One region of the Priestia sp. SB1 genome, then DNA from elsewhere that is predicted to be linked to it. Evidence: predicted binding sites of a transcription regulator. Region 1 holds the regulator's gene; each other region holds the start of a gene.
What was found. The regulator Rex, encoded in region 1, represses fermentation and respiration genes when NADH is low (regulators of the CRP and FNR family bind a similar motif). The targets are predictions, from matches to a motif close to TTGTGAAATATTTCACAA.
Positions count from the first base shown of each region.

Region 1 (10,305 bases):
AAGCGAACTTGACGTTTGCAGATATAGATGCAATAGCTGTAACGGAAGGACCAGGGCTTGTGGGAGCACTTCTTATTGGCGTAAATGCAGCCAAAGCGCTAGCATTTGCACATCAAAAGCCATTAATTGGTGTTCATCATATTGCAGGACATATTTATGCAAATCAGCTAATCAAAAAACTAGAATTCCCGCTCTTATCGCTAGTTGTATCTGGCGGGCATACGGAGCTTGTATACATGGAAAGTCACGGTCATTTTAAAGTAATCGGTGAAACAAGAGATGATGCAGCAGGAGAAGCCTACGATAAAGTAGCCCGCACGTTAAACCTTCCATATCCAGGCGGACCTCATATTGACCGCCTTGCACATGAAGGAGAGCCATTAATTGATTTGCCGCGTGCTTGGCTAGAAGAAGGATCCTATGATTTTAGTTTCAGTGGATTAAAATCAGCAGTTATTAACACTGTCCACAATGCGAAGCAAAAAGGTGAAGAGATTCTTCCACAAACACTTGCTGCTAGCTTTCAAGCGAGTGTCATTGATGTGTTAGTAACTAAAACGATTAAAGCTGCAAAGGAATATAACGTTAAGCAAGTTTTATTAGCAGGAGGAGTTGCTGCTAATAAAGGGCTTAGAGCAGCGCTAGAAGAGGCATTTGAACCCCTATCAAATATTGAGCTTATTATCCCGCCGCTATCTCTATGTACGGATAATGCCGCAATGATTGGAGCAGCAGCAAGCGTACGATTTGCTCAAGGAAAACGTTCAGATATGTCATTAAATGCAAACCCCGGTTTGGACTTGGAAGAGTAAGTGACGAATGAGATTTATTTCTCATTCGTCCTTTTTTGTGGATAAAAATGATTTATCAACAATATTCAATAAATTTAGAATTGACTGTGGATAATTATGTGGAAAAGTCCGTGCACTCAGTACACGGACCTGTTATCAACAAGTTTTAATTATGAAAATCAGACAGATATCCACTATTTATTCACAGAGTGGATAAAGCTTGCTCTTAAGCGCATGAACAAGTAAACAGGATGAATAGATACGCAAAAATATAGGCTACTCTTCTAGAAGCAGCTGTAATTCTTCCCACTCTTCCATTAATGTGGATAACTGTGAAGAAATTTTTTCATTTTCACCGTTTAATCTTGATACTTCTTCGTGATTTTGATAAATTTCAGGGTCACAAAGAAGTTCTTCATTCGCCGCTTGGGCGGCTTCTAATTTGTTTACTTCAGTTTCAATTTCTTCAATGCGGCGCGTTCGCTGTCTCATCAATTTCTTTTGTTCTTTATCTTGTTTATAGGACTGTTTATCTACTTTTACCGTACGTTCTTCGTTTGCTTTTATATTTTCTAATTCTTTGATTTCCTCTATTTCTGCTTTCTTTTCTACATAATAGTCATAATCTCCAAGAAATTCTTCTACTCCTTCAGGAGATAGCTCTGCTATTTTATTGGCAATACGATTAATAAAATAACGGTCATGTGAAACAAATAATAGAGTCCCTGGGTAATCAATTAACGCATTCTCGAGTACTTGTTTGCTATCTAAATCAAGATGGTTAGTAGGTTCATCCAAAATTAAGAAGTTAGCTTTTTGAAGCATAAGCTTCGCAAGAGCCAAACGTGCTTTTTCACCACCGCTGAGCGTGGAAACGATTTTCAGTACATCATCACCTGAAAACAGAAAATTTCCAAGCGCTGTACGGATTTCTTTTTCAGGTTTGGCTGGGTAGTCATCCCAAAGTTCATTTAAAACGGTTTTATTAGACGTTAAATTGGCTTGCTCTTGGTCGTAATAACCAACCATTACATTTGAGCCAAAGGAAATGGTTCCAGTCTTGAAGCTGAGTTTATCCACAATGCCTTTTAATAAAGTTGATTTCCCCACGCCATTAGGACCAACCAACGCAAGGCTTTCCCCTTTTTTAATGCGAAGATTTGCCTCTTGGACGACATAGTTGTGTTCATTATATCCGATAGACACATCTTCCAGATTTAAGACTTCATTTCCGCTTTGACGTTCAATTTCAAACGAAAAACTAGCTGATTTTTCGCCTTCGTTAGGTCGATTTATTAACTCCATTCGATCGAGCTGTTTACGTCTGCTTTGCGCACGTTTTGTAGTCGATGCGCGGGCGATGTTTCGCTGAATAAAATCATTCAGCTTTGCGACTTCATCTTGCTGCTTTTCGTACTGACGCAACTCTTTTTCATATCGCTCTGCTTTTTGTACAAGGTATTTAGAGTAGTTGCCCGTGTACTTCACCGTTGTTTTTTGTACGACTTCATACACTTGATTTACGACTTTATCAAGGAAGTAACGATCATGTGAAACGATTAAAATAGCTCCTTCATACCCTTGCAGAAACTGTTCCAGCCATGCTAAAGTTTCAATATCTAAGTGGTTGGTAGGCTCATCCAGAATAAGCAAATCAGGCTTTGTTAAAAGCAGTTTTGCAAGAGCCAGGCGCGTTTTTTGTCCACCGCTTAAGGAGGAAATAGGGGTGCTGTAGTCAAAGTTTGAAAAACGGAAACCGTGAAGAATAGATCGTGTATCCGCTTCATATTGATAGCCGCCTAAATCTTTAAACGTTACTTGAAGCTGATCATACTCTTTGGTTAGTTTTTCGTATTGAACTGAATCATTAAAAATGTCTGGATCACCCATCTTCGTTTCAAGCGTACGTAATTCTTTTTCCATCTTCTTTAATGGAGCAAAGACAGTCATCATTTCTTCCCATATGGAGAGTGTTGACTCAAGAACTGTATCTTGTCCCATATAATCAATGGAAACACCCTTAGGTTTAATAATTTCTCCGCTGTCATAGGAAAGCTGCTCAGCAATAATTTTTAATAAAGTTGATTTACCAGCACCGTTTCGTCCCACTAGGGCAATGCGGTCTTTTGATTGTACTTCTAACTTTATATTCGATAAAATGGGTTCTGCCCCATAGTATTTTGTAATACCGTTCAATTGTAGAATAATCATTTTTTCACCTCTAGTAGTATATCCATAGTGTATTTTAACATATTTTTAACTACAAGTTCTTCCTACAAGCGTTTGTAATTTGTAGAGGGACAAGGACAAATGATGAAGCGAATGTTTTGATTCATGAAATAAAATGATTTTACCTGCACATTTTATACAGGATACTATGTTAAAATAAGAGATAAGTGCATCTCTGAACTTATCTATGATGGATGTGAAAAAATCCGTCATGACTAACAAACCGATCCTTTGAAGGGCTAATTGCTTCGTTCTACATACCGACTTTAAGGAGTGCTGAATAGACAAAAGCCGTCGAGGTGTGAAGCGGAGTATATATAAAACAAGAGAAAAGAGAGAGAATTGGAAGCGCTACCTCAAAGCGGTTGATGCTTTGTGAAAGGTAATGCAATATGACTTGAAAATGTTAGTAATGACATACATGAACTGAGGGGGTACAACGTGAACACTGAACAATTAAAAATACCACAAGCAACGGCTAAGCGATTGCCGCTTTATTATCGTTTTTTGAAAAATTTGCATGCTTCTGGTAAACAGCGTGTGTCGTCAGCGGAGTTAAGTGAGGCAGTGAAAGTGGATTCTGCTACTATTCGTCGGGACTTTTCTTACTTTGGTGCATTAGGAAAAAAGGGATACGGCTACAATGTGAATTATTTACTTACATTTTTCCGTAAAACGTTAGACCAAGATGAAGTAACGAAAGTAGCACTGATTGGCGTAGGGAATCTAGGAACGGCCTTTTTAAATTATAATTTTATTAAAAATAATAACACCAAAATTGAGTGCGCTTTTGATGTGATAGAAGATAAAGTAGGTACGAAAGTAGGCGACGTGCCGGTCTATCATCTTGACCAATTGGAAGATTATATGAGTGATGACATCTCAGTAGCGATTTTAACCGTTCCTGCCACTGTTGCTCAGCAAATTACTGATCGTTTAGTGAGTTGCGGAATTAAAGGAATTTTAAACTTTACTCCTGCACGCTTAAACGTACCGGATGAGATTCGACTCCATCATATTGATCTTGCTGTAGAATTACAGTCGCTCGTCTACTTTTTGAAAAATTATCCTGTTGAATAAGGCGGACTGTGTTACGATTTCCTTAAGTCTAAATTAATAAGGAGAGTGGGAATATGGGGATTGGAGCAGGCAGTTGGATTATTATTGCGATTGTAGCACTGCTTATTTTTGGACCGAAACGGTTACCGGAGCTAGGAAGATCAGTGGGCCAAACGCTTAGAGAGTTTAAGCATGCCGCTAGCGGTGCATCAGAAGATCGTGAAAAAGATAAACAGCGTCAAGTAGATGACAAAGAGTAAAAGGGTGATCATAGTATGACCGAACAAGAAATGTCAATATATGATCACATAGGAGAGCTGCGAAAACGCATTTTAATTGTTTTATTTTTCTTTGTGATTGCCACAATTGGCGGCTTTTTTATAGCGGATAAGGTTATTGTCTATTTACAGCATGCTGATGAGGCAAAGAATTTAACGATGAATGCATTTCGGTTAACAGATCCAGTTAAGATTTATATGCAATTTGCTGTTATTATCGGCTGTGTACTTGCAGCTCCTGTTGCACTGTATCAACTTTGGGCATTTATTAGTCCTGGTTTATATGAAAAAGAGCGTAAGGTAACGCTTGGATATATTCCTGTTTCCATTTTTCTCTTTATCGGCGGTGTCTCTTTTTCTTATTTTGTGTTGTTTCCATTTGTCGTTGATTTTATGACGCGCGTTTCTGATGAGCTGAATGTAAACCAAGTGATTGGCATTAATGAATACTTTTCTTTTTTAATGCAGCTCACACTGCCTTTTGGCTTGTTGTTTCAGCTTCCTGTCGTCGTTATGTTTTTGACGCGTTTAGGAATTATAACGCCTATGTTTTTATCTCAAATTCGAAAATATGCCTATTTCGTACTGCTAGTTATTGCCGCACTTATTACACCACCGGAATTGCTCTCGCACATGATGGTGACAGTGCCGCTCTTAATTTTGTATGAAATCAGCATCATTATTTCCCGCATTTCGTATCGCAAAGTGTTAAAGGCAAGGGCAGAGCAAGAAAGAGAAGATGTTAGTATGTAAAAAAAACCACTGAAACAGTGGTTTTTTTATTTGGATGAATCATCTTGATTTTTATATTGCTGCTGCAATTTTTTAATTTTGTAGTGCAAGATAAAGATGCGAACCGCAAACCTGAAATCGAATGCGGCTACGAGTGCAAATAAGATTGTGGGGAAATTCCAGACGGTTTCCTGGGCATTTTGAATTGCCAAGTAGGTGAATAAAATCCCCATAATAATATAAATAAACCCTCGTGTTAAAGGGATATTCTTCATAAAAACATGCCTCCAAAAATGAACTGCATTTGTTCTGCTTGTTTTTGCATTTCTATAATTTTATCTGCAAAAATAGTTTGAGATAAAATAACGATTGTATTCATCAAAACATGAGCAATAATAGGTACAACAATTAGTCTCGTCCTTGCATAAAGGAATGCAAATACAAATCCCATAGCTGTATACACAAGTAAATGTTTAAAATCCCAGTGTACCGCAGCGAAAATAAGGGAACTAATAAATGCAGAGATAAAGAAATTGTATCGTTTGTGAAGAGAACCAAAAATAATCTTTCGGAAAATAATCTCTTCTAGTATTGGTCCAATAACAGACGTAACGACAATAAGGAACGGCGTTGCTTTAACAAGATTAACAATATTTTGTGTGTTTTCAGATACTTGGGTAATGCCAAGAGCGTGCTCAATCATACCTGCTACAGCTTGACCAGCCATAGCGAGAAACACCCCAAGGACTGACCAGACAACAGCAATCGTTTTTCCAGCATGTTCTATACGCATGGACATGTCACGGCGCAGCAGCAGTAAGACAATAAGTAAACCAAGGATAAAGCTAATGATAGTCCAATAAGTCAAAAGCATGACATTCGCTGTTCGAACTGGATAGTCATCAAACATTCCTGTTAATTTTAACAGCGGTATACCAACAACTCCTGAAAACTGCATAAGGATGTAAGTGAGGATAACATACCAATAACGTTTTTCCAATCTTCTATACTCCTTTAAAAGGTTTTTATGTATATATGTCGAAGAAGTACTGTAAAGTTAGTAATTTCTTCTTGCTCGTATTGTAACATACATATTATTGAACAGAGAAAAGAATGCTTTATTTCTCAAAATCGTCGAAATCTAAGACTATTATATGTAGTTGTCGTAAATTTTAAATTTTTTTTGTTTAATACTTGCAAAAAAAACCCACTTTGTTTTAATATAATAATTGTGTTAGCACTCGTTGAGGTTGAGTGCTAATAAAAATGCAAACATATTATTTGAGGAGGTTGTTTCACTTGTTAAAGCCATTAGGTGATCGCGTAGTGATTGAACTTGTAAAATCTGAGGAAAAAACAGCAAGCGGTATCGTGTTACCGGACAGTGCAAAAGAAAAGCCACAAGAGGGTAAAATTGTTGCTGTAGGTACAGGCCGAGTATTAGAAAGCGGTGAGCGTGTAGCTTTAGAAGTAGCTGCGGGCGATCGTATCATCTTCTCAAAATATGCGGGTACTGAAGTAAAATACGAAGGTACTGAATACTTAATTTTACGCGAAAGCGATATTTTAGCTGTAATCGGCTAATTTTAACCACAAACTTATCATACGTAAAAAATAGATTATTAAGAACATCTTGAGGAGGTCAAAGAACATGGCAAAAGACATTAAATTTAGCGAAGAAGCACGTCGCGCAATGCTACGTGGTGTAGATACATTAGCAAATGCTGTAAAAGTAACGCTTGGACCAAAAGGTCGTAACGTTGTATTGGAAAAGAAATTCGGTTCACCGCTTATTACAAATGACGGTGTAACAATTGCAAAAGAAATCGAATTAGAAGACGCATTTGAAAATATGGGTGCTAAATTAGTAGCCGAAGTTGCTAGCAAAACAAACGACGTTGCTGGTGACGGTACAACTACTGCAACAGTTTTAGCGCAAGCAATGATCAGAGAAGGTCTTAAAAACGTAACGGCTGGTGCTAACCCAATGGGTATCCGTAAAGGTATGGAAAAAGCAGTAGCTGTAGCGGTTGAAGAACTAAAAGCAATCTCTAAACCAATTCAAGGTAAAGATTCAATTGCTCAAGTAGCGGCTATCTCAGCAGCTGACGAAGAAGTAGGTCAATTAATTGCTGAAGCAATGGAGCGCGTTGGTAACGACGGCGTTATCACACTTGAAGAATCAAAAGGTTTCACAACTGAATTAGAAGTGGTAGAAGGTATGCAGTTTGACCGTGGATATGCATCTCCTTACATGGTAACTGATTCAGATAAAATGGAAGCTGTATTAGATGATCCATACATCTTAATCACAGACAAAAAAATCGGTAACATTCAAGAAATCTTACCGGTATTAGAGCAAGTTGTTCAACAAGGCAAGCCGCTATTAATCATCGCTGAAGACGTAGAAGGCGAAGCTTTAGCAACATTAGTTGTGAACAAACTTCGTGGTACATTTACAGCTGTAGCTGTTAAAGCTCCTGGTTTTGGTGATCGTCGTAAAGCAATGCTACAAGACGTTGCGATCCTAACAGGCGGAGAAGTAATCACTGAAGAGCTTGGTCTTGACTTAAAAACAGCAGGCATCGATCAATTAGGTCGCGCTTCTAAAATTGTTGTAACAAAAGAAAATACAACAGTTGTAAACGGTGCAGGAAACGCAGAAGATATCCTAGCACGCGTAAACCAAATCAAAGCTCAGCTTGAAGAAACAACTTCAGAGTTTGACCGTGAAAAATTACAAGAGCGCTTAGCAAAACTTGCTGGTGGCGTAGCTGTAATCAAAGTTGGTGCGGCAACTGAAACTGAGTTAAAAGAACGTAAATTACGTATTGAAGATGCATTAAACTCTACGCGTGCTGCGGTTGAAGAAGGTATCGTAGCTGGTGGTGGTACTGCATTAGTAAATATCTATAATAAAGTAGCAAGCATCGAAGCTGACGGTGACACTGCTACAGGTATCAACATCGTATTGCGTGCGATTGAAGAGCCTGTACGTCAAATCGCTCACAACGCTGGTTTAGAAGGATCAGTAATCGTTGAGCGTCTAAAAGGCGAAGCAGTTGGAACTGGATTCAACGCTGCAACTGGCGAGTGGGTAAATATGCTAGACACTGGTATCGTTGACCCAACAAAAGTAACGCGTTCAGCTCTTCAAAATGCTTCTTCTGTAGCGGCTATGTTCTTAACAACTGAAGCAGTTGTTGCTGACAAGCCAGAAGAAGGCGGAGCTCCTGCAATGCCTGACATGGGCGGCATGGGTGGAATGGGCGGCATGATGTAATCACTGCCCTACCTAAAAAAGCGACCAAGTACTCACTTGGTCGCTTTTTTGTGTGCGTTAATATTTTCAGATTTTTTTAAAATTTGTTAAGATAGTACTATGTTTATTGGAAAACTTACTAAACTCAAGGCTTAACTGAGTTTTAAGGGGGAGCGTCGTTGATTCAGCTGGATCATATTAATAATAAATTAAACCAAGTATTAGAAAACATCGATCAAATTGTGATTGGAAAACGTCAGGTATCTGAGCTTAGTTTGGTTGCTTTACTTGCAGGAGGACATGTTTTGCTTGAAGATGTTCCGGGTGTGGGGAAAACGATGCTTGTGAAGGCACTGGCCAAATCGATTGATGCAGAATTTAAACGAATTCAATTCACGCCTGATTTGCTGCCGTCCGACGTAACAGGTGTTTCTATTTACAGTCCAAAAGACATGGAATTTCATTTTCGTCCAGGTCCTATCATGAGCCACATAGTACTCGCTGATGAGATTAACAGGACTTCTCCTAAAACACAATCGGCGCTTTTAGAAGCAATGGCTGAGCATCATGTAACAACCGATGGTATCACCCGGGAAATTCCGGCGCCTTTTTTTGTGATGGCTACTCAAAATCCCGTTGATTTTGATGGGACCTATCATTTGCCGGAAGCGCAGCTGGATCGTTTTTTATTCAAACTAAGCATGGGGTATCCTACGCAAGAAGAGGAGCTTCAAATTTTAAATGGCGTATCGACTCAAGTTAATCTTGAAGATGTCAAACCTGTTATGAGCGTTCCAGAATTAGTACAGGCTCAAAAAGCTGTAAGCAGTATTTATGTAGATGATACGATCAAGAACTATATCATTGAAATTATTCGCAAAACTCGCTCTCATCCACATGTTTCATTAGGTATTAGTCCTCGTGGCACGGTTTCCTTTATGAAGGCTATTCAAGCATATGCGTTAGTAAAGGGAAGAGATTACTCTCTTCCTGATGATGTTCAAGAGCTTGCTTCGTATGTGTGTGCACATCGCTTAACGCTAAGACCTGATACTCAGTACAGCGGTTTAACAGCGAGTGATGTGATGAAGCAAATTATGGCTGATACGAAAGTACCTGTTAAAAGGTAAGAGGATAATTTATGAAACAGTATATAAAAGTGATATGGAACAAAGGTAGAGACTGGTTCGTTTTATTCTGCATCTTTACCGCTACGTTTTCTTACGCCATGTTTCAAGGAGGCTTTGTCAGCTGGTTTTTATTTTATAGCTTCTTACCTTTTGGATTATATGCGGTAGCCGTGTTGCTCTATCCGTTGAAGAAGTGGAATGTTGCTCGTGATGTGAAGCTACAGCCTCGATTCGCTGGAGATCATCTTTCTTATGACATTCACATTACACGCTCCTCGGCTTTTCCTGTTTATATGGCAGCGGTGAAAGAGGAGAGTAACCTTTTAGATCAAGAAGAAAGAACAATTTATCCGCTTTTTCAACGAAACGCTGTTATTCCGTATGAAAGATCGTTTGTAGAAAGAGGAGAATATGAATTTTTTACGATTTCAATTGAAATTAGTGATTTATTAGGCATCGTAAAAAAGAAGGCATATTTTCTACTGCAGCAGCGATTTATCGTTTATCCTCAGATTCATAAGATAGATATCCCGTTTCTTTTAGCGGGAATAGAAGAAGGGAAAAATGAAGTTTCTACGGGAAATCAATCTACTACGTTAGTGACAGGCATTAGAGAATATCAGCCGGGTGACCGATTAGGATCTATCGATTGGAAGGCGACCGCTCGTAAAGCTACGTTGATTTCTAAAGAGTTTGGTCATTATCATGAACGGAGTATAATTATCATTGCAGATGTTATGGGCCCTCTATACTTTGAAGAGCGAATGAGCTTTCTGGCATCCATGCTCATTCATGAAGAAACCAAGCGTAAAAAAGTCGATTTT
Region 1 covers NZ_JBBJSS010000022.1:2,127-12,431, forward strand. The annotation lists gene tsaD (tRNA (adenosine(37)-N6)-threonylcarbamoyltransferase complex transferase subunit TsaD) at 1-812, shown strand, start outside; gene WKH56_RS34455 (ABC-F family ATP-binding cassette domain-containing protein) at 1,068-3,002, opposite strand; gene WKH56_RS34460 (redox-sensing transcriptional repressor Rex) at 3,462-4,100, shown strand; gene tatA (twin-arginine translocase TatA/TatE family subunit) at 4,154-4,339, shown strand; gene tatC (twin-arginine translocase subunit TatC) at 4,355-5,110, shown strand; gene WKH56_RS34475 (YdiK family protein) at 5,137-5,364, opposite strand; gene WKH56_RS34480 (CPBP family intramembrane glutamic endopeptidase) at 5,361-6,089, opposite strand; gene groES (co-chaperone GroES) at 6,389-6,673, shown strand; gene groL (chaperonin GroEL) at 6,741-8,372, shown strand; gene WKH56_RS34495 (AAA family ATPase) at 8,531-9,481, shown strand; gene WKH56_RS34500 (DUF58 domain-containing protein) at 9,493-10,305, shown strand, end outside.

Region 2 (10,305 bases), on a different contig from region 1:
GCTAAGCGAAATCCAAGGAACCACACCATAATGAAGACTAAGCGTTAAGACGCCGATTCCTGCTAGTATAAATGCAAAAATTTGAGCCCCGCTTAGTCTCTCTTTTAAGAAAATAACACCTAATAAAACACTTGTTAGGGGATTAATATATTGTCCAAGGCTCGCTTCTACTATTTTTCCATTAATGACAGCCCACATAAAAATGCCCCAATTTGCACTAATAAGTACAGACGCAGTAAAAAGGGACCAGAACAAGGATGGTTTTTTCACTATTTCTTTTATAAACGTAATGTATGTACGCCATTTCTTTGTCATTAATAAAAGAATAAGCATAAAAATAAAAGACCAAAAAACGCGCTGAGCTAAAATCTCACCTGGTGCTACGTGGTGAACCAGCTTCCAATAAATTGGCGTGAGCCCCCACATAAGATAAGAAAGGACCGCATATATCACACCATCTCTGTCGTGATTTAAGTTCATGTGAAACCTTCTTTCTAACATAAGATAAAATCAGTAATAAAAGTCATAGATTAACATAAAAAAGCAGCATAAACGATTATATCACAGAGAAAAACGATTCTTCACATGTTGAATGGCTCAAAAAAGCGCTATGCGCCAGGTCATTGCTTTTCTATGTCTAAAATAAAATCAAATTGCGTGTTTCTAACAAGGTAAGTGCTTACACAAGTGCGTATGATAAGCGTTCCTTCAGCTTATATTCAAGTGGTTATGAAAAACAGTTGATTTCCCCATTATAAACTGTCAAGCTTAGGGAAGAAGAAAATCTTAGAGGAAAGAATATATAGGTGACGAATATGATCGAAATAAAAATGTCTACGATAAGCGACGGAGAATTTAACAGAGGTGTATTTGCTAAGCAAGATATTAAAAAAGGAACGCTTATTCACGAAGCTCCTGTTATCGCTTATCCTAATAAAGAGCATGATTTTATTGAGAAAACAACACTAGCGGATTATGCTTTTGAATATGGAGTGAATCATACGGCTATTCTTTTGGGATACGGTATGCTGTTTAATCACTCGTATACACCCAATGCTACGTATGAAATTAATTTTGACAATCATACCTTTGATTTTTATGCATATACGGATATCCAAGCAGGAGAAGAAATTCTCATCAACTATAATGGAGATGAAGATGATCAAGAGCTCCTTTGGTTTGATCGTGAAGATGAAGAAGAACAAAAGTAAAAAGGTAAGCCCATCGAAAATCGATGGGCTTTTTATTATGCTTTTTTATCTGGATACATAGTAGAGTTCAAACGGATGAATTGGTAAATATGCGTAATAATAACTTTTAAAACGGCATATCCAGGAACGGCTAAAATAATACCGATGATTCCGAATAAGTTTCCGGCGGTTAGAATGACAAAAATGACCGTAATCGGGTGAATATCCAGGCTTCTTCCCATAATTTGCGGAGAGATTACTTTGCCTTCAAGCAATTGAACAACTGCCCAGACAATGGCCAGTTTTACAAGCATGAAAGGAGACGTAATAAACGCAATAATAATGGCTGGAATAATGGCGATAATAGGACCAAGGTAAGGGACAACATTGGTTACCATGGCGATAATCGCTAGAAGTAATGCATAATCTAACCCAATAATCAGATAGCCAATGAAAAGCAGTACACCTATACAAATCGCAACAAAAATTTGCCCGCGAATATATGCGCTTAATGCGTGGTTCATGTCGGCTAAAATGAATTTAGCTTCAGAACGAGAGCGGTTTGGAAGCAGTTTTACAATGTAATTAGGTAAGTTTTTCCCATCTTTTAATAAGTAGAAAAGAATAAAGGGTAAAACGGCAACCGATAATATAATTTCTGTAATGGTACCGACAAAGTTCACAATACCGCTTGAAAATCCAGAAACATATTTGCTCAAGTGTTTTGATGCATCTTTTGAAATCTTATCTAGGTCCGTGTTAGCCGACTGAAGACCCTGTTCGACATATCGGTTATTCGAAAGATTCGTCACCGCATGCTGAACGTCATGCGTCAGCTCTGGGATATTATCAATAAGACGGTCAACTTGATTTTTTAGAGGCGGGATAACCGATGAAATAATAATGGCTAATGCGCCGATAATCACTATGTATAAAACAAGAATGGAAATAATTCGTTTTACACCTTTTCGTTCTAAAAAGTCAACAAGCGGATTAAATAAATAAAAGCAAATTCCTGCTAAGATAATCGGCAGTGCGATTGTTTTAATAAAAATAGAGATAGGAATTAAAATAAATCCGATTTTTGATAACGAAAAAATAGTCATGCTGAGAATAAAAATAATAATTGTATATACAACAAATTTATTATTTAAGATTTTTTCTCGGAAAAAAGTTCCTTTCTGAGGTCTAGGTTCCAAGCTGTTCAACTCCTTTAAAAAGTAAATGTATAGTTATCATACCCTGATTTAGACTAATTTAAGAGGGTTTTTTACAAAGAAGTGTGCATACTAGTAGAAAATCTTCTAGAAAGAAGGGGTGAAATCATTGAAAGAAGACAAACAGCCCTCGTATCGTGATTTCTCTACAGTAGAAAAAAGTCACGAGTATATAACCGCTGAAGAATTTCCAGACGGTCCCTTCGGCTCTCCGGTTAATCAAAAACTGGGGAAATCTACTTCATGGGAAGAAGGGCAGCGAACGTATAGCGCATTTAATTATGAAAACAAAAATCTTCATGAAAAAGCGCAAAGATTATTTCCAGGCGCTCATCCTGTACATGATAACCCAGAGGAACATGAACAAAATCCAAGTTAATGTCTTTATTATGCTCTGAATATATTGCCCTATCTTTTTGCTGAATTATGTTGACAATAAGCAATTTAGCCTGTAATATAAAACGTAACTTATCACTATTTCTACAGAATTCGACAAAATTTGATTTACTTAAACTTGTGATCTCAACTTCTATTTACAGCTATTAGAGCGCTGTAAGTAGAAGTTTTATTTATGTTATCGATCAAAAAGAAAAAAGCAGGTCTGCTCAAGCAGGCCTGCTTTTTTTATTATTGAACAGCGTCAAATTTATTTACTTTCCACTGAGAATTAGATTTATAGAATGTGACAGTTCGTTTTACACTGCCGCCATCTACAGTTGGAACTGTGAATTCATAAGAGCGAACTGTTGCTGTTTGATACACAAGCTTTGTTTTTGCTTTTGACCACTCTAACATGCTGAATCCGTCGCCGATTGGATGTGCAAGTTTACCGTTATATGTGATATAGCCGTAATTTGTTAATCCTTTTTCTACTGCACTATTTGTAAATGTCTCAGATAAGTAGCTTGATAGCTCAGCTTTTGTATCAAATTCAGGGCAAAGGTACACGTACTCAGTTCCTTTATATTCAAATGTACGTTCTGTACATGGTTTGTTTTTATAACCGTGCAGAGCACTCCAGAAATGATTGCTGGCACTAGCTGCAATTTTGACAGCATTTGCATCCGTTAGTGTTGGAGATGTTGTTTGTGCTGTAACTCCAGTGCTTAGTGTAAAGAAAATAGCGATTGATGATAAAACTAGTCCAATTTTTTTCATTTCTAACTCACTCCTAATTAATTAACCTTATTTATGTAACAATTATGTGTTTTATATTTCTTTTGTTACATTTATATTACAATAAATCTGTAATAAAAGAAAGTGTTTTGTCTTTTTTTCTTAAATTTTTTTAGATTTTTACTAGTTTTTGAAGTAGATATAGTAAGTGAATTGCGGATAAATGTTGATTTATCAGGATTTTTAAACCGATTTTTCTATTTTATATTCGTTTTGTTACAAATAATCTTTTTTTGTAACAAAACTGTAATAAAAGAAGCTGAATACTTTTAGGATACAGAAAAATAAAGATAAAACGATGAAAAAGCGATTTTAAAAGTTTATTTTCCTTTTTTTGGGCATATTTCTTTTGCGGTTTTGAGCTTTTTAGTAGAGTAGATTAAGAGGAGGCGAAATCATGAAAGCCATTATACACAGTGAGAAAAGCGGTATAGCAGGCATGAATTACAGAAATCTTCAGGAGATGCCCCCTGAAAGAGGAGAAGTAAAAGTAAGGTTAAAAACAGCAGGTTTAAACCGGAGAGATTTATTTGTTATGAATAATCGAGGCAAAGGAGATAAGCCGTTTATTCTCGGTTCAGACGGTGCAGGTATTATAGAAGAAGTGGGAGAAGGCGTAAAAGGTTTAAAAATTGGAATAGAAGTGATCATTAATCCAAGTCTGGAGTGGGATCGTATAGAGGACATTCCGTTTACGCCTAAAATTTTAGGTGGTCCATCGAATGGAACGTTTGCAGAGTATGTAATCATAAAAGCGGATAATGTTGTGCAAAAGCCGCCTTATCTATCTTGGAAACAAGCGGGAGTTCTTTCATTATCAGCTTTAACTGCGTATAGAGCTCTCTTTACAAAAGGGCAGTTAAAAAAAGGAGAACATCTACTTATTCCTGGTATAGGGAGCGGAGTCGCGACTTATGGCTTGTTATTCGCAAAAGCTATCGGAGCTGACGTAACGGTTACTTCTAGAAGTGATGAAAAAAGAAAGCAAGCCCTAGAGTACGGAGCTGATTATGCATTAGACAGTGGAAGTAACCTAAAAGAAGAAATCAACGATAGAAAAGTAGATATCATACTTGATAGTGTGGGGGCAGCTTTATTTCCGACGTATTTTGAAATACTAAAGCCAAATGGAAGAATTGTTAATTTTGGTGCGAGTTCTGGAAATGAAGTTGAATTGCCTCTAAGAACTATTTTTTATCCTCAATTCAATATACTTGGCACATCTATGGGAAGTCAGGAAGAATTTGTGGACATGATGGATTTTATAGAGAAACATCAAATTAAACCAATCGTCGATAGATTCTATCCGCTGTCAGAGGCAGCTGCAGCTTGCGAACGATTAGATAAAGGAAAACAATTTGGCAATATAGGTTTACTTATTTCAGAATAAAAAAATCCCCGGCGCTAACTGGGGACTTTTTTATATAATCAAACGTTTGTTTAAATGAAAGAAACAAGGTAATAACAGGATTTTTAGCAGTTTTTTATCATAACCACCAAGCCAATAAAAAGGTAACAAATCCTCCTAGTATCAAAAATCCCATGCTGTATTTGAGCGTGTATTTAAACAGTTCACCCTCTTTTCCGGCTAAACCTACTGCTCCAGCAGCGACAGCGATTGATTGAGGAGAAAGCATTTTAGCCATCACGCCGCCGGCAGTATTAGCCGCTACGAGAATAATTGGCAAGACATTAATTTGCTGAGCAGTAGTTAGCTGCAAGTTGCCGAACAGCGCATTATTCGATACGACAGACCCCGTTAGAAATACGCCAATCCAGCCAAGAAATGGAGATAAAAATGGAAAATAAGCAGCTGATGTAGCGAGTGCCAATCCAAGTGTAGAGGACTGTCCTGAATAATTTGAAATAAAAGCAAAAGCAATGACCATCATAATCGTCATAATAGGTCTTGATAGTTCTTTTACGGTTTCCAAAAGAGTGGCCCATGCCACTTTTGCCGATACGTTAAGCAAGAAAACTGAAAGGATACAAGCGATAAGAATTGCCGTACCTGTTGCTGCAAATAAGTCTATTTTTAAGACAGCAGCGTAAGGCGTAGGATCTTTTACTAAAGGCGCTGCTTTAATTACGTGATTGTGTAAAAATGGGACGTTAATAAGCAGGTTCAGATGTTCAAGCGCCGTTTTGACAAAAGAAATGCTCCAAGCCGTAACGAGTATCGTTAATAGAATAAAAGGAGACCAAGCCTTTAAAATTTGTTTTGGTGACAGGCTGAAGCTTTTAGCTGCTGCCGGGCTTGTTCTTTTAATATAAAAAGCAAGAGCAAGCAAACTCACAATAGAAGATGTGATATTTGGAAGTTCAGGGCCGATGTATGTAACAGTTAAATACTGCGTCAGTGCATAGGAAATGGCTGTGATGCTCGTTGCTTTCCATACGTCTTTTAATCCTTTTATCCCATCCATAATAAAGACAAGTAAAAAAGGGATAAGAAAAGAAATAATCGGAAGCTGCGTGCCAAGAAAATGAGCAATTTCTTTTGGATCAATGCCAGATACTTGTCCTGCGACAATGACAGGAATCCCCATGGCGCCAAAAGCTCCTGAAGCTGTATTAGCAATTAAGCATAGCGCCGCTGCTTTTAACGGTTTGAATCCAAGTCCAACTAGAAGCGCTGCTGTAATGGCAATTGGAGCTCCAAATCCTGCTGCTCCTTCTAAAAAAGCATTAAAGGAAAAAGCAACAAGCAGCATTTGCAAGCGGGGGTCATCGGTTATTGAAATAATAGATTGCCTAATGGTAGTAAACTGTCCGCTTTTGACAGTTAGCTTGTATAAGAACACCGCGCCGATAATAATATAGCTGATGGGCCAAAGTGCATACAAAAACCCATAGCCTGTGGCTCCTAAAACCATTGAGGCAGGCATATCATAAAAATAAATAGCAATAATCATAGAAAGAAGTACCGTAATACCAGCAGCAATGTGTCCTTTTAATTTCCAAAGAGTTAAAGCAATAAAGAAAAAGATGATGGGGATGAGTGCAATTAGTGCAGAAAGCCAAATATTATTTAACGGATTATATACTTGAGTCCACGTCATATTCATACACCTCTACTACATATTTAAAACAAGGGAGCGGGGGAGTCCCCCGCAAAAATCTTTTGATGTTACACAAAAGCTCTGTCGCGAGTTTGCTTAAGAATGCTAGCAGAGTGCTCGAGCTGCTGCTGTTCGTGAGGAGTTAAATTCAATTCAATAATTTGGCGCACGCCGTTTTTATTAATGATAGCCGGCACGCCGATATACACATCAGAAATACCGTATTGTCCTTCTAATAAAGCAGATACCGTTAAAATAGAATTTTCATCATCTAAAATAGCCTTGGTTATGCGTACAAGTCCCATCGCAATTCCGTAATAAGTCGCTCCTTTTCGATTAATAATATGGTAAGCCGCATCGCGTGTTTGTTCGAATAGATGCTGCATATCCGGCTCTTTTTCAATAGCAGCAGTATTGATAAAATGTTCGAGCTTCACACCGCCAATTTGCGCGTGGCTCCAAACAGGAAATTCCGTATCTCCATGTTCCCCCATAATATAAGCGTGGACGTTGCGAGAATCTACTTCGAAATAGTCGCTTAACAAGTAGCGGAAGCGAGCTGTGTCAAGAATCGTTCCTGAACCAATTACTCGTTCGTTTGGTAATCCTGATACTTTTTGTGTAACGTGTGCGAGAATATCAACTGGATTTGTTGCCACTAAAATGATGCCGTCAAATCCGCTGTTCATAATATCTTTTACAATGCATTCAAAAATTTTAACGTTTTTTTCAACTAGATCTAAGCGCGTTTCCCCTGGAGCTTGATTAGCGCCCGCTGTAATAACTACTAAATCAGCATCAGCGCAGTCTTTATAATCTCCAGCCCAGATTTTCATCGGTGTGGCAAATGGCATTCCATGATTGATATCGCGTGCTTCGCCTTCTGCTTTTTCTTTGTTCATATCGATTAACACTAATTCATTGGCAATACCTTGATTCACCATTGAAAAAGCGTAGCTTGAGCCAACAAAACCAGTTCCGATAACGGCAACTTTTCGTGTCTTTGGTGTAAATTGTGTTTTCATTTGTATCATCCTTTGAATTTTATTTTGTGATGTTTTTCACAATGTTAGTGTAACAAGAATAAATACCCTCGGCTGTGATAAAAATCACACCCTTAAAAAAAATAGTAAACAATTTTACAGGGCGATTTAAAAAAGGGTTCTTCTACATGAAGTGCCACATTTAGAAAGATCTTAAACGTTTAAAGTGTTGAGTAAAGGCAACTTGTTTTGCAGAAAGCTAAAGAGTTTAACATTCTCTATTTGTATGTTAACAACCAATAATGTTTCTATAGACCCACACGAAATCCATTTGTTACACTAAGTTTGCTTATTTTGAATAAAGGAGTGGAAGGGATGGAGAACTACTATGAGCAAGCCCAAAAAGGCGCTTGGGTTAGTATCTTATCATATATCTTTTTATCAGCATGTAAACTTATTATTGCGGGTGTCACCGCTTCCTCTGCTTTAAAAGCCGACGGTCTTAATAATGTTACAGATATTATTGCATCAATTGCCGTCTTAGTCGGCTTAAAAATCTCTAAAAAACCTCGCGATAATGATCATCCCTATGGACATTCCAGAGCGGAACATATCTCTTCACTTATTGCTTCTTTTATCATGATGGTCATCGGACTAGAAGTATTGGTCGACGCGGGTCAGTCATTATTTATGGACAAATCTGAAGCGCCTAATTTACTGGCTGCTTGGGTAGGTCTTGGAGCGGCTGCTGTTATGGGTGGTGTCTACCGGTATAATAGTAAGCTTGCTAAAAAACTTGATAGCCAGTCTTTATATGCGGTTGCTAAAGATAATTTGTCTGATGCACTTGTGAGTATAGGTGCTGTTGTGGGAATTTTCGGCTCACAATTCGGCTTGCCCTGGCTGGACGTGGTAGCTGCTTTTGCTGTGGGAATTATTATTTGTAAAACAGCCATCGAGATTTTTAAAGAAGCGGCTCACTCCTTAACGGACGGATTTGATGAAGAAAAGTTAGGGCACTACAAAGAAAGCATTGGGCTTGTAGAAGGTGTAAAAGAAGTAGAAGATGTGAAAGCGCGCAAGCTTGGTAATCAAGTCGTGATTGATGTAACTGTTAAAGTAGATCCCCATTTAAATGTTATTAAAAGTCATGAAATTGCTGATCAAATTGAACATATGATGAACGATGAGCATCAGATTAAAGATACGCTTGTTCATATTGAACCTGATGCATACGAAAAGCAAAAATAAAACCAGCACGTTCTTTCATTATGAAAGGATGGGCTGGTTTTATTTTTGGGGAAATTTGAAATAATTCACAAAAACTTCTTCGAAAATGAAAATGAAAAGCCGTTATTAGTAATATAAAGATTTTTGTAGAAGGGTGAGGGAATGAAGAAGTTAAGTGCAAAGCTCGTAGTATTTTTTAGTATTTTTATAGCTATTTTATTATTAGTTGTTTCAGGGGCTGTTTATCAATTTACCAAAACGCAAATAGAAAAAGATGTAGAGATTCAGTCTCAAAGTCAAGTGAAAGAGTTAAAAGAAACGATTCATACGTACTTAGACATGTATAGTCGTTCGTTGCTGACGTATAGTGAAAACGATGTAATTGTTAATTTTGTTAAGCAGGAAGGAAATCAAACAAACCAAGAGAAAAATCCGTATTTTACATGGAATACGGTTCAAAAAGAGTTTACGCAGTTTAAAGAAAAATATCCAAACCTGGCACTTGAATACATAGGCACTAAAAATAAAGGAATGTATTCTGTTCCCAAGCAAGAGTACGGATCAGGTTATGACCCGACTTCAAGAGTTTGGTACAAACAAGCAGTGGCATCACCTGATCAAGTAATTTATACGGATCCATATGAGGATGCAGCAACAAAAAAGACGGTCGTGACGATTGCAAAGGCCATTTTGGACCCAGATACTCAAAAGGTGCTGGGCGTTATAGCTACTGATTTAGACTTAGATGCATTAAAAAACATTGTAGGTAAAGCAGAAGTAAATCACGGTGGATATGCATTTTTATTTGATCAAAATGGCACAGCGCTCGTTCATCCAACAGAAGCTGGAAAAAATTTAATGAATCAGCCATTTATGAAAAAAATGTACGAAGCAGACCGGAATAAAGATTTCATGAAGTATACCTTTCAAGGTGAAGAGAGAGTGATGGCATATGATACTCTTGGAGGAACAAATTGGAAGATAGGAAACGCCTTTATTTATAATGAAATGCTCTCAAGCGCTCATCATTTACTGAATGTGATTGTCTGGATTGCGTTAATTGGCATCTTATTATCAGTGGTGTTAACCATCTTTTTCTCAAGAATCATTACGAATCCAATTCGCCGCTTGAAAAACGAAGTAGCCAAAGTAACAGCTGGCGATTTAACAGTTCAGGTTCAGACGAAGTCAAAAGACGAAATTGGTGAACTTACTCATTTATTTAACGATATGGTAGCTAAAATGAAAACATTGATTGGCACGGTTCAAACGTCTGTTGAGACAGTAAAAACGTCTGTTGAAGACTTGAGTGCTGTATCTGAAGAAGCAACTGCATCCAGTGAAGAAATTGGCCGGGCTATCCATGAGATTGCCAGCGGCGCCACGCAGCAGGCTTCTGACGCTGACTCTACTAATCACAAAACGATGAGTTTATCTTCACAAATTG
Region 2 covers NZ_JBBJSS010000012.1:39,288-49,592, forward strand. The annotation lists gene rarD (EamA family transporter RarD) at 1-480, opposite strand, end outside; gene WKH56_RS31450 (SET domain-containing protein) at 816-1,211, shown strand; gene WKH56_RS31455 (AI-2E family transporter) at 1,247-2,389, opposite strand; gene WKH56_RS31460 (hypothetical protein) at 2,517-2,786, shown strand; gene WKH56_RS31465 (IseA DL-endopeptidase inhibitor family protein) at 3,035-3,565, opposite strand; gene WKH56_RS31470 (zinc-binding dehydrogenase) at 3,981-4,973, shown strand; gene WKH56_RS31475 (lactate permease LctP family transporter) at 5,071-6,651, opposite strand; gene WKH56_RS31480 (L-lactate dehydrogenase) at 6,714-7,670, opposite strand; gene WKH56_RS31485 (cation diffusion facilitator family transporter) at 8,004-8,879, shown strand; gene WKH56_RS31490 (methyl-accepting chemotaxis protein) at 9,021-10,305, shown strand, end outside.
Region 2: a site for Rex is predicted at 7,695-7,712, ahead of WKH56_RS31480 (L-lactate dehydrogenase). Genes of this name have one in related genera too.

Region 3 (10,305 bases), on a different contig from region 1:
AGGGCTTGGAGAGCGAGGGGAAGTTCAGTTCCTAGATTATCCTTTGATTTTTGGCATGCCGCCTGTTATTAGACCTGAGGATGATCTTTTCTGGCTGCTTGAAAATCGCCGGCGCTATGGAGAAGTGACTCCGCGTATTTATCAATGCTGTGGAACGGAAGATTTTTTATATCAGGAAAATAAACGTTTTTCCGAGCGATGTAAGCAAGAGCCTATTTGTTTTACATATGAAGAAGGAAAAGGAAGTCACGACTGGGCATATTGGGATCAAAAAATTCAAGATGTGTTAAAGTGGCTGTTTAGTGAAAAGTAGGGAAGGTAGTTTTGGGTGGTTCCGACTTCTAGTAGTATAATAAAGAAAAATGTTTACTTGGTCGATAGACTAAAAGGAAATAGGAGTCGGTACGAATGGGGAGAAAAAAAGTCACGATTACAGAAGTAGCAAAAGAAGCGGGTGTTTCATTAGCTACGGTATCAAGAATCTTCAATAATAAAGACGGTAAAATTAAAATCAGTGAAAAAACAAAACAAAAAGTACTAAAAGCAGCAGCTCATTTAGGGTATCAGACAAATCCATTTGCGGCAGCTCTGCGGGCCCAAAAAACAGGGATTATCGGGATATTAATTAGAGATTTAAAAGACCCATTTTTAATCGAGCTGTTAAAAAAGGTACAGCAGCAAGTTCAAAGTCGAGGGATGGACGTTCTTATTGGCCATACGGATTACCAAGAAACAACGGCTGAGCGTCAATTAAATGTGATGATGAATCATTGGTTTGATGGAGTCATTTTATTAGATTATGTAGCCGCTCCGCATCCGTTTGTAGACGTATTAAAACAATATCAAACGCCTTACGTTTCTCTTACAGGAGACGGCTCTTCTGCACTTTGGCCAATTGTACATGTAGATGATGCGGTGGGAATGCAATTAGCTGTTGCTCACTTAACGGACCTTGGCCATAATAATATCGGGTTCGTTGGAAAAGCTGTAAGCGGAGTGGAGCACCGTCTGTCTCTTTTTTATCAATATGTACCGTCAGCAAACGCAAAGTTTGTGAAAGAAGATATGAATAACTCAGATGAACTATATCAGTTTATAAATGAGCTAGCTCATCATCCAGAGCCCCCAACTGCGCTTATTTGTGCTACGGATTACATTGCTCTGAAAGTGATACACTGTGCGTGGCAAAACGGACTTCACGTTCCAGCGGATTTGTCTGTTATAGGGTTTGATGATATTACAGAAGCTAGTGAAGCGCAACCTCCGCTAACAACCATCCGTCAACCGATGGAAAAAATGGCTGAAAAAGCAGTAAACCTCTTACTTCAGCAAATTCAGGATCAGCAAGAAATAGATCAGGTACAGTATAAAATGGCACCTGTATTAGTAGAGCGTGAGACCACAAAACGTATGAATTGATAAGGAATGTATATACTATTCCTGAAAGTGTGAGACAAAAAGTCCACACTTTTTTGCATTAACCATTGCGTCCACTTCCCTCTTTCTTATACACTGTATGCTGTAGGGGAAAAAACCAAGCTTTAATATGTTTGGAGCGATTTGATGACACAACAAAAATTAGATAAATATGAAATTATGGACGTTAGCTTACTAGCAGGTAAAATTATGTTAGAAAGCGGAGCAGAAACGTATCGAGTAGAAGACACAATGATGCGGATTGCAGCGTCTTACGGTATAAAAAAATCCCACAGCTATGTGACGCCAACAGGGATTATGTTTTCACTTGAAACGAAAGAACCGACGAAAACGAAGTTAATTCGTATTTCCGAACGAACGACCGATTTAAAAAAAGTAACTATGGTAAATAGCGTCTCAAGAACCATCAGTCAAGGAAACATCTCCTTGGAGGAAGCGTATGAAATGCTACAAGAAATTGAAGCAACGAACGTAGCTTTTCCACTATGGGTTCAACTTGCAGCTGCATCCATTTCTAGCGGATGCTTTTTAATCATGTTTCAAGGTTTATGGACGGACTTTATTCCAGCGATGTTTTCAGGAGGTCTCGGATTTTTAACCGTGGTGTATTTCCACCGTCTTATTCCGATTCGCTTTTTTGCTGAGTTTACCGCTTCGTTAGTTATTGGACTTTTATCAGCTCTTTTAGTCGCTTCAGGACTAGGAACGCAAATTGATAAAATTATTATTGGATCCGTTATGCCTCTCGTTCCTGGGTTATCGATTACCAATGCAGTGCGAGATTTAATGGCGGGACATTTACTGTCTGGATTATCAAAAGGAGCAGAAGCGTTTCTGACGGCATTTGCTATTGGTGCAGGTATTGCCATTGTATTTACGCTTCTATAGAAGGGAGGCATCATATGCATATCGTAGAGCAGATAATTACAAGTTTTATTGCTTCAGCAGCGTTTGGGATTATTTTTAATGTTCCACGTGAATCATTATTAAAAAGTGGCTTTGTCGGAATGATTGGCTGGCTCATTTACTATTTGCTAACGTTCTATGGTGTAGATGAAATTCCAAGCACTGTAGCATCGGCCTTTTTTATTGCTATTATTAGTCAAATTTACGCAAAAATTTATCGTACGCCGATCATTATTTTCACGGTAGCAGGTATTATTCCGCTCGTTCCAGGGGGAACAGCATACGATGCCATGCGTAACTTTGTAGAAAATAATTATAATGAAGCGATTAGTCTTGCAGCAAAAGCCTTTATGATTTCAGGTTCAATTGCCATTGGTATTGTATTTTCTGAAGTCATTAACCAAATCATTCGTCAATCTAAATTAAATGCGAAAGCAAAATATCGACCGTAGAGAAGCAAGCTCAAATCAGAGCGTGCTTTTTTCATGAAAAAATAAAGAGATCCTGCCCTTTTTTGTCACAAGAAAGTCACGTTTTAGTCTAAAAACGTTCAAAAAATGTACGTGCACAGCTAAAAAAATAGACTATACTATGTAAATAGAAAGAGAGACATTACATATGTTTGTGAAATGTTGAGCATATTTCTCGAATTGTTATGCTCAATGTTTCACAATATAAGTAAAAGATGCTCAGGAATGAGCAAAGTATCTATGGAAATGATGAATGTTCTTATATATGAAAGGAGAAAGAAGATGGATACAGTCATACTATCACGTATTCAATTTGCATCAACGACGCTGTTTCATTTTATCTTTGTACCGCTGTCTATCGGCCTTGTCTTTTTAGTAGCGATCATGGAAACGATGTACGTAGTAAAAAAAGATGAACAGTATAAAAAGATGGCAAAGTTTTGGGGGCACTTATTCCTGATTAACTTTGCTGTCGGAGTCGTAACAGGTATTTTACAAGAATTTCAGTTTGGCATGAACTGGTCAGAGTACTCAAGATTTGTAGGAGATGTATTTGGTGCGCCGCTTGCTATTGAAGCACTGCTAGCGTTTTTTATGGAGTCCACGTTCCTCGGGCTGTGGATTTTCGGGTGGGATCGTTTGCCTAAATGGCTGCACTGTCTATGTATTTGGCTTGTTAGTCTAGGTACTATCTTTTCAGCGTTCTTTATTTTAACGGCTAATTCTTTTATGCAGCATCCGGTCGGAATGGAGCTAAATAATGGCCGTTTGGAAATGAATGACTTCTTTAAATTATTAACGAACGGTCAGCTGTGGGTCGAATTCCCTCATACAATTTTAGGTTCGTTTGCAACAGGCGCCTTTTTTATCACGGGTGTCAGCGCTGTTATGCTCTTGAAGAAAAAACATGTGGTTTTTGCTAAAAAATCATTTCAAGTTGCTATCCTTGTAGGGCTAGTTTCAGGTGTAGGAATTGCACTATCTGGGCATGAACAGGCCGGATATTTAGTTAAAACACAGCCGATGAAAATGGCCGCAAGTGAAGGATTATGGGAAAACAGCGGAAGTCCAGGTGCTTGGACAGTAACAGCAAATATTCACCCTGATGAAAAGAAAAATACGAGTGAAATCAAAATACCTTACTTATTAAGCTTCTTATCATACGGTAAGTTTTCAGGCTCCGTTCCTGGAATGAATGAGCTGCAGCAGCAGTATACGGCGAAATATGGAGAAGGAAATTATATTCCACCCGTTCGAACAACGTTTTGGAGTTTCCGCATTATGGCTGGTCTAGGTGGCGTATTATGTGCATTAGGCATTTGGGGTACGTACTTGCTTTCTCGTAAAAAACTTCAAGAAAGCAAACTATTTTTACGTATTATGACGATTGCCATCGCCTTTCCGTTCCTTGGAAGCTCAGCAGGTTGGATTATGACAGAGATTGGCCGTCAGCCTTGGGTTGTATTTGGCTATATGAAAACCGAAGATGCCGTGTCTCCTGGTGTAACAGCAGGCGAATTGCTATTTTCTATTATCTCGTTTTCGTTCTTTTACTTAATTTTAGCTGTGATTATGGTGTTCTTGTTCGTTAAAGAAATTAAAAAAGGTCCAGATCACGATCACGAAGCACATACAAAAGTAACATCAACTGATCCGTTTACAAAGGAGGGATACAATGTTTTCTCTTAATGAATTCTGGTATTTGCTAGTATCCATTCTGTTTGTTGGTTTTATCTTTTTAGAAGGCTTTGATTTTGGGATTGGAATGGTGTCTCGCTTTTTAGGAAGAAACGACTTAGAGCGACGAGCTTTTATTAATACAATCGGTCCTTTTTGGGATGCAAATGAAGTTTGGTTAATTTCAGCAATCGGTGCTATGTTTGCCGCTTTTCCAAACTGGTATGCAACGCTATTAAGCGGGTCATATGTTCTTTTTGTTCTTCTGTTGCTTTCGCTTATCGGACGCGGTGTAGCATTTGAATTTCGAGGAAAAGTTGAAAAACAAGCGTGGAAAAATGCGTGGGATTGGGTTATCTTCTTTGGAAGTCTTTTTCCACCGCTCATTTTCGGCATCTTATTTTCAGCACTAATGAAAGGATTGCCTGTTGAGCGCAACATGCAAATGAATGCCGGCTTTTCGGATATTGTGAATCTATATACCATAACGGGCGGCGTGACGCTAACGATGCTTTGCTTATGGCACGGACTTATTTTTGCGACGATCCGTACGATGGATGACATTAGAGATCGTTCACGAAAAGTTGCCATGAAGCTTTTGCCTGTTAATGCCTTGCTGCTTCTTATTTTTTCAGGCATGACGTTTTTTGAAACAAATTTATTCAGCAATCATAGCCGCTTGATGCTATACACATTTTTTATCGGTATTTTCGTGTATTTACTAGCAGGATTTTTCCTTACACGGAAAAAAGACGGATGGGCCTTTGCTATGTCTGGCTTAATTTTAATTTTATCAATTTCCTCTATATTTGCAGGATTGTTTCCAACCGTTTTGGTTAGTTCAGTCAATGAAAGCTATAGTTTAACGATTCATAATGCAGCATCAGGGAATTATTCCTTGAAAATTATGTCTTACGCTGCTATTGCGTTACTGCCTTTTGTGTTAGGTTATCAAATTTGGAGCTACTACGTTTTTAGAAAACGTGTAGATCATAAGGAGCATATGGAGTACTAATGGGTAGAAATTTAATGGTTTACAACGGAATAAAAATGGTTCTTGCCGTGTTAATAGGGCTTATTACTATTCAAAGTGTAGCCATTATTTTTCAAGCTAAGTGGCTTGCCGAAGTAATTACTGCTCTTTTTCATGGTGAAAGTTTAACTTCGCAGACAAAAGCAATCGGATTGTTTTTGTCTGCCTTTATGGTTCGTCAGATCGTAAGTTTTATAGTGAAAAAAACAGCATATCAATTTGGAGTCAAAACGACTCAGGAACTTCGTTTGACGGTCATGAAAAGCATTTTTGCACTCGGACCGCGCTTTACCAAAAATGAAGGGACAGGAAACTTGGTGACGCTCATCACCACAGGCCTACAGAAGCTTCGCGCTTATCTTGAGCTGTTTTTGCCTAAACTGGCCGCCATCAGCGTTACACCTTGGCTAGTGCTCGCTTTCGTTTGGTATCAAGATCAGCTTTCAGGCATTATTTTGCTTGTAACTATGCCCATTTTAATTTTATTTATGATTTTACTTGGACTGGCTGCCCAGAAAAAAATAGATAGCCAATGGGAGACGTATCATGTGCTGTCCAATCACTTTGTAGATTCGCTTCGAGGATTAGAAACGTTAACATTTCTCGGGAAAAGTAAGGAGCATGCTGAAACGATTGGAAGAGTCAGTGACCGCTATCGAAAAGCGACAATGGGAACGCTCCGAATTGCTTTTTTATCTACGTTTGCTTTAGATTTCTTTACGATGTTATCTGTAGCCATCGTGGCTGTTATGCTCGGTTTGCGGCTAGTGAACGGTTCGATGACGTTAGAGCCTGCACTTATGATTTTATTGCTGGCGCCTGAATACTTCCTGCCGATACGGGAAGTCGGAAACGATTATCATGCAACATTAGACGGAAAAGAATCTGGAGATGCATTAATTAAGATTGTAAAGCAGGCTGAAAAACCGTCGGCTAAAGAAGAAGATGTCCCTGATTGGACGGAAAACAGTGAAATTCAATTGCGTCATATCACCTTAAAATATGACGAAGAGCAGCCGCCTTCTCTTGAAGATGTGTCACTTCATGTTAAAGGAAGTAAAAAAATTGGGATTATAGGAAAAAGCGGAGCTGGAAAATCGACGCTTATTGATATACTGAGCGGCTTTGTACAATTTACAGAAGGGTCTGCTGAAGTAAACGGCGTGCCGGTTGATTTACGCTCAGATGCTTGGCAAAAGCAGATTACGTATATCCCTCAGCACCCATTTATTTTTAATGGAACAGTGAAAGAAAATATTGAATTTTATCAGGATAGAGGCGGTTCTTATGATTATGAAGATGCTTTCACGAAAGCAGGACTTTTATCTACGATTCAACAGATGCCTAAGAAGGAAAATGAAGTGATAGGAGATGGAGGACGGCAGCTTAGCGGCGGCCAAGCTCAAAGGATTGCCCTAGCTAGGGCGTTTCTGAGCGATCGCCCTATTATTATGCTTGATGAACCAACGGCGCAAGTAGATATTGAAACGGAATATGAATTAAAGCAAGATATCTTAACGATGTTTCAAGACAAGTTATTTATTTTAGCTACGCACCGTCTGCATTGGATGAAAGATATGGACCTCATTGTTGTAATAGAGAACGGAAAGGTTGCAGAAGTCGGCAATCATCAAGAACTGATTCGAAAAAAAGGAGCTTACTATCAATTTTTACATGAAGAGGAGGAGATATGATGAAATATAAAAGTTGGATATGGCCCTACTTTAAAACGTATAAATATCGTATCTTTTCTATCTTATTACTAAGCTTGTTAACGATTGGTTCTGCTTGTGCGCTAATGTTCACATCAGGTTACTTGATTTCAGCTTCTTCCTTACGTCCAGAAACAATCTTACTGGTGTACGTTCCCATTGTGCTTGTGCGTACATTTGGTTTAAGTCGAGCCGCCTTTCGTTATGCGGAGCGTCTTGTTAGTCACGATTTTATTCTTCGCATTTTAGCTAAGATGCGTACACGTCTTTATCATTTGATTGAACCGTTAGTTGCTACATCCCGCTATCGAACGGGAGATGTTTTAGCGGTTCTCGCTGAAGATATTGAAAGTTTACAAGACTTGTTCTTGCGTACCATTCTTCCAACAATCTCAGCTGTTATTTTATACGTTATTTCGATTGTAGCTTTAGGATTCTTTAGCCTAAAGTTTGCATGTTTGATTGCCATCTATTTATTTTTATTAGTAGTAGTGATGCCGCTTTTTTCCCTTTGGCATATGAAAGCGGCCAATCAGCGATATAAATCAAGCAAAGCACAGTTATATGCTAAGGTCACAGACGGGTTTTTAGGAGTTGCTGATTGGGTGTTAAGCGGTCAGCAGCAGTCATTTTTTCATTCGTATAACAAAACAGAAGATGAGCTAGACCGCATGGATCGTAAGCTTAAACTATGGACGTATTACCGAGAATTGATTGGCCAAGTTATTGTAGCAGGTTTAATTGTCACAATGATTTGGTTTGGGGCTTCTCTTTTTGCAGACAAAGAGCTTGCAGGTGTTTTTATTGCTGCTTTTATTTTAGTAGTATTTCCTTTATCTGAAGCACTGCTGCCGGTATCTAATGCAGTAGAAAAAATTCCTCAATTTGAAGAGTCATTAAATAGAGTGCAGGAAATGGAAAAGAACTGGGGATCTGTGAATGAAAAGAAAAAACATACTCTTTCCCTACCTTACAAAGGTTCATGGGACTCGGTTAGCTTAAAAGTCGAGCATGTAAGCTTTCGCTATAGCAATGAGGAAGAGTCAGTCATTCATGATCTTTCATTTCAAGTCGAGCAAGGGAAAAAAATTGCGATTCTTGGCAAGAGCGGAGCTGGAAAGTCGACTCTGTTAAAGCTGCTGCAAGGCTCCTTATTGCCTACAGAAGGTACAGTTCAACTAAACGGTCAGTCTGTTGCTGAAGTTCGTGAAGATGTACCAAAACTCATCTCTGTATTAAATCAAAATCCTTATTTATTTAATACAAGCGTAGCAAACAATTTATTACTAGCTAATGAAGAGGCTACAAAAGAAGAGGTAATTGGGGCAATGAAGCAAGTCAATATGCACTCCCTTGTGGAAGGTTTGCATCAAGGATATCAAACGTCCATGCTCGAAACAGGTCAGCGCTTTTCAGGAGGAGAACGTCAGCGGATTGCGTTAGCACGTGTTCTACTTCAGCGTACGCCAATTGTTATGCTGGATGAGCCAACTGCAGGGTTGGATACCGTGACTGAAAAGCGTTTGTTATCCACTATCTTTGAAACTCTTCACGACAAAACTTTAATTTGGGTTACACATAATTTAGTTGGGATGGAAAAGATGGATGAAATCTTATTCCTACAAGATGGAAAGATAGCCATTCGCGGAACGCATGAGGAATTACTTGCTACGAACAGTCACTATCAAAAGCTATATGAATTGGATCATCCGGCAAAAAGCCTTTAGCAGCAGCTAAAGGCTTTTTACTATTTTATACTAAAGTGAAATTCGACAAACATGAGTAAGATATGTGTCGAACGAAGGAAAATAGCTTGGATTCAAAGAGGGGAGAGGCGTTTAGCATTTTTGAAAAAGTGGTAAAACAAGGTAGTGTTTGTTTCTTCCTGTATAACATCGGTTTATTTTAGGGAAAATATATACACATTATGCGAACGAGAGAAGGAAGATACAATGGAACCTATGCTTGTACATATCACACTTGTAGTGGGACTAGGAGTTCTATCTCAGTGGCTGGCTTGGAGATTTAAGCTACCAGCAATTGTCGTGATGTCGATTATCGGACTGCTAACAGGCCCTATTTTAGGTTTAATTGATCCTAAAGCACAGTTTGCTCAGCTTTTTGATCCTTTTGTATCGATTGCTGTAGCTGTTATTTTATTTGAAGGCAGCTTGAACTTAGACATGAGAGAGGTAAGAGGAATCGAAAAGCCCGTGTTTCGCATTGTGACACTGGGAGCCATGCTAGCTTGGATGTTAGGCTCTTTAGCTGCTCATTATATAGCGGATTTATCCTGGGCGGTGGCAATTGTTATCGGAGGGCTTTTTATTGTGACGGGTCCAACCGTAATTTTACCTCTTTTACGACAAGCTAAATTAAAACCAAAACCAGCAGCGATTTTAAAATGGGAAGGTATTATTGTCGATCCATTTGGTGCACTGTTGGCCGTTTTTTCGTTTGAAATTGTTCAATTTTTAGTGCTGAGAGAAGTGAGTGGAAAAACAATTCTCTTTTTCTTCGTAGCCTCTATTATTGCCGTTTTAATAGGATGGATTCTTGGCCGCGGAATAGGATGGATGTTTCAAAAGGGGCATATTCCAGAGTATTTAAAATCTCCGGTCGTATTTATTGTCGTTATTGCCTGCTTTACAGTAGCTGATGAAATTAAGCATGAAACAGGTCTTCTAGCAGTAACAGCGATGGGGATTACCCTTGCTAATATGCATATTTCGTCTATTAGTGATATGCGACACTTTAAAGAGAATATTTCGGTTCTATTAACTTCTACTATTTTTATCATGTTAACGGCTGGACTGACGATGAAGACCATTACTGAAATTTTTCATTGGAATATTATTTTGTTTGTTTTACTTATGCTGTTTATTGTCAGACCTGTCTCCATCTTTTTATCAACGGTAGGCACAGATTTATCTATAAAAGAAAAAATACTGATTGGCTGGATTGCCCCGCGCGGAATTGTGGCGTTAACGGTCTCAAGCTACTTTGCGAAAGTACTAATTGATGAAGGATTTAAAGATGCTTCGATCTTAACAACGCTGACATTTGCTTT
Region 3 covers NZ_JBBJSS010000007.1:299,182-309,486, reverse strand. The annotation lists gene WKH56_RS25830 (alpha/beta hydrolase) at 1-313, shown strand, start outside; gene WKH56_RS25825 (LacI family DNA-binding transcriptional regulator) at 409-1,419, shown strand; gene WKH56_RS25820 (threonine/serine exporter family protein) at 1,564-2,325, shown strand; gene WKH56_RS25815 (threonine/serine exporter family protein) at 2,340-2,795, shown strand; gene WKH56_RS25810 (cytochrome ubiquinol oxidase subunit I) at 3,096-4,502, shown strand; gene cydB (cytochrome d ubiquinol oxidase subunit II) at 4,489-5,505, shown strand; gene cydD (thiol reductant ABC exporter subunit CydD) at 5,505-7,217, shown strand; gene cydC (thiol reductant ABC exporter subunit CydC) at 7,217-8,962, shown strand; gene WKH56_RS25790 (cation:proton antiporter) at 9,188-10,305, shown strand, end outside.
Region 3: a site for Rex is predicted at 2,966-2,983, ahead of WKH56_RS25810 (cytochrome ubiquinol oxidase subunit I). Genes of this name have one in related genera too.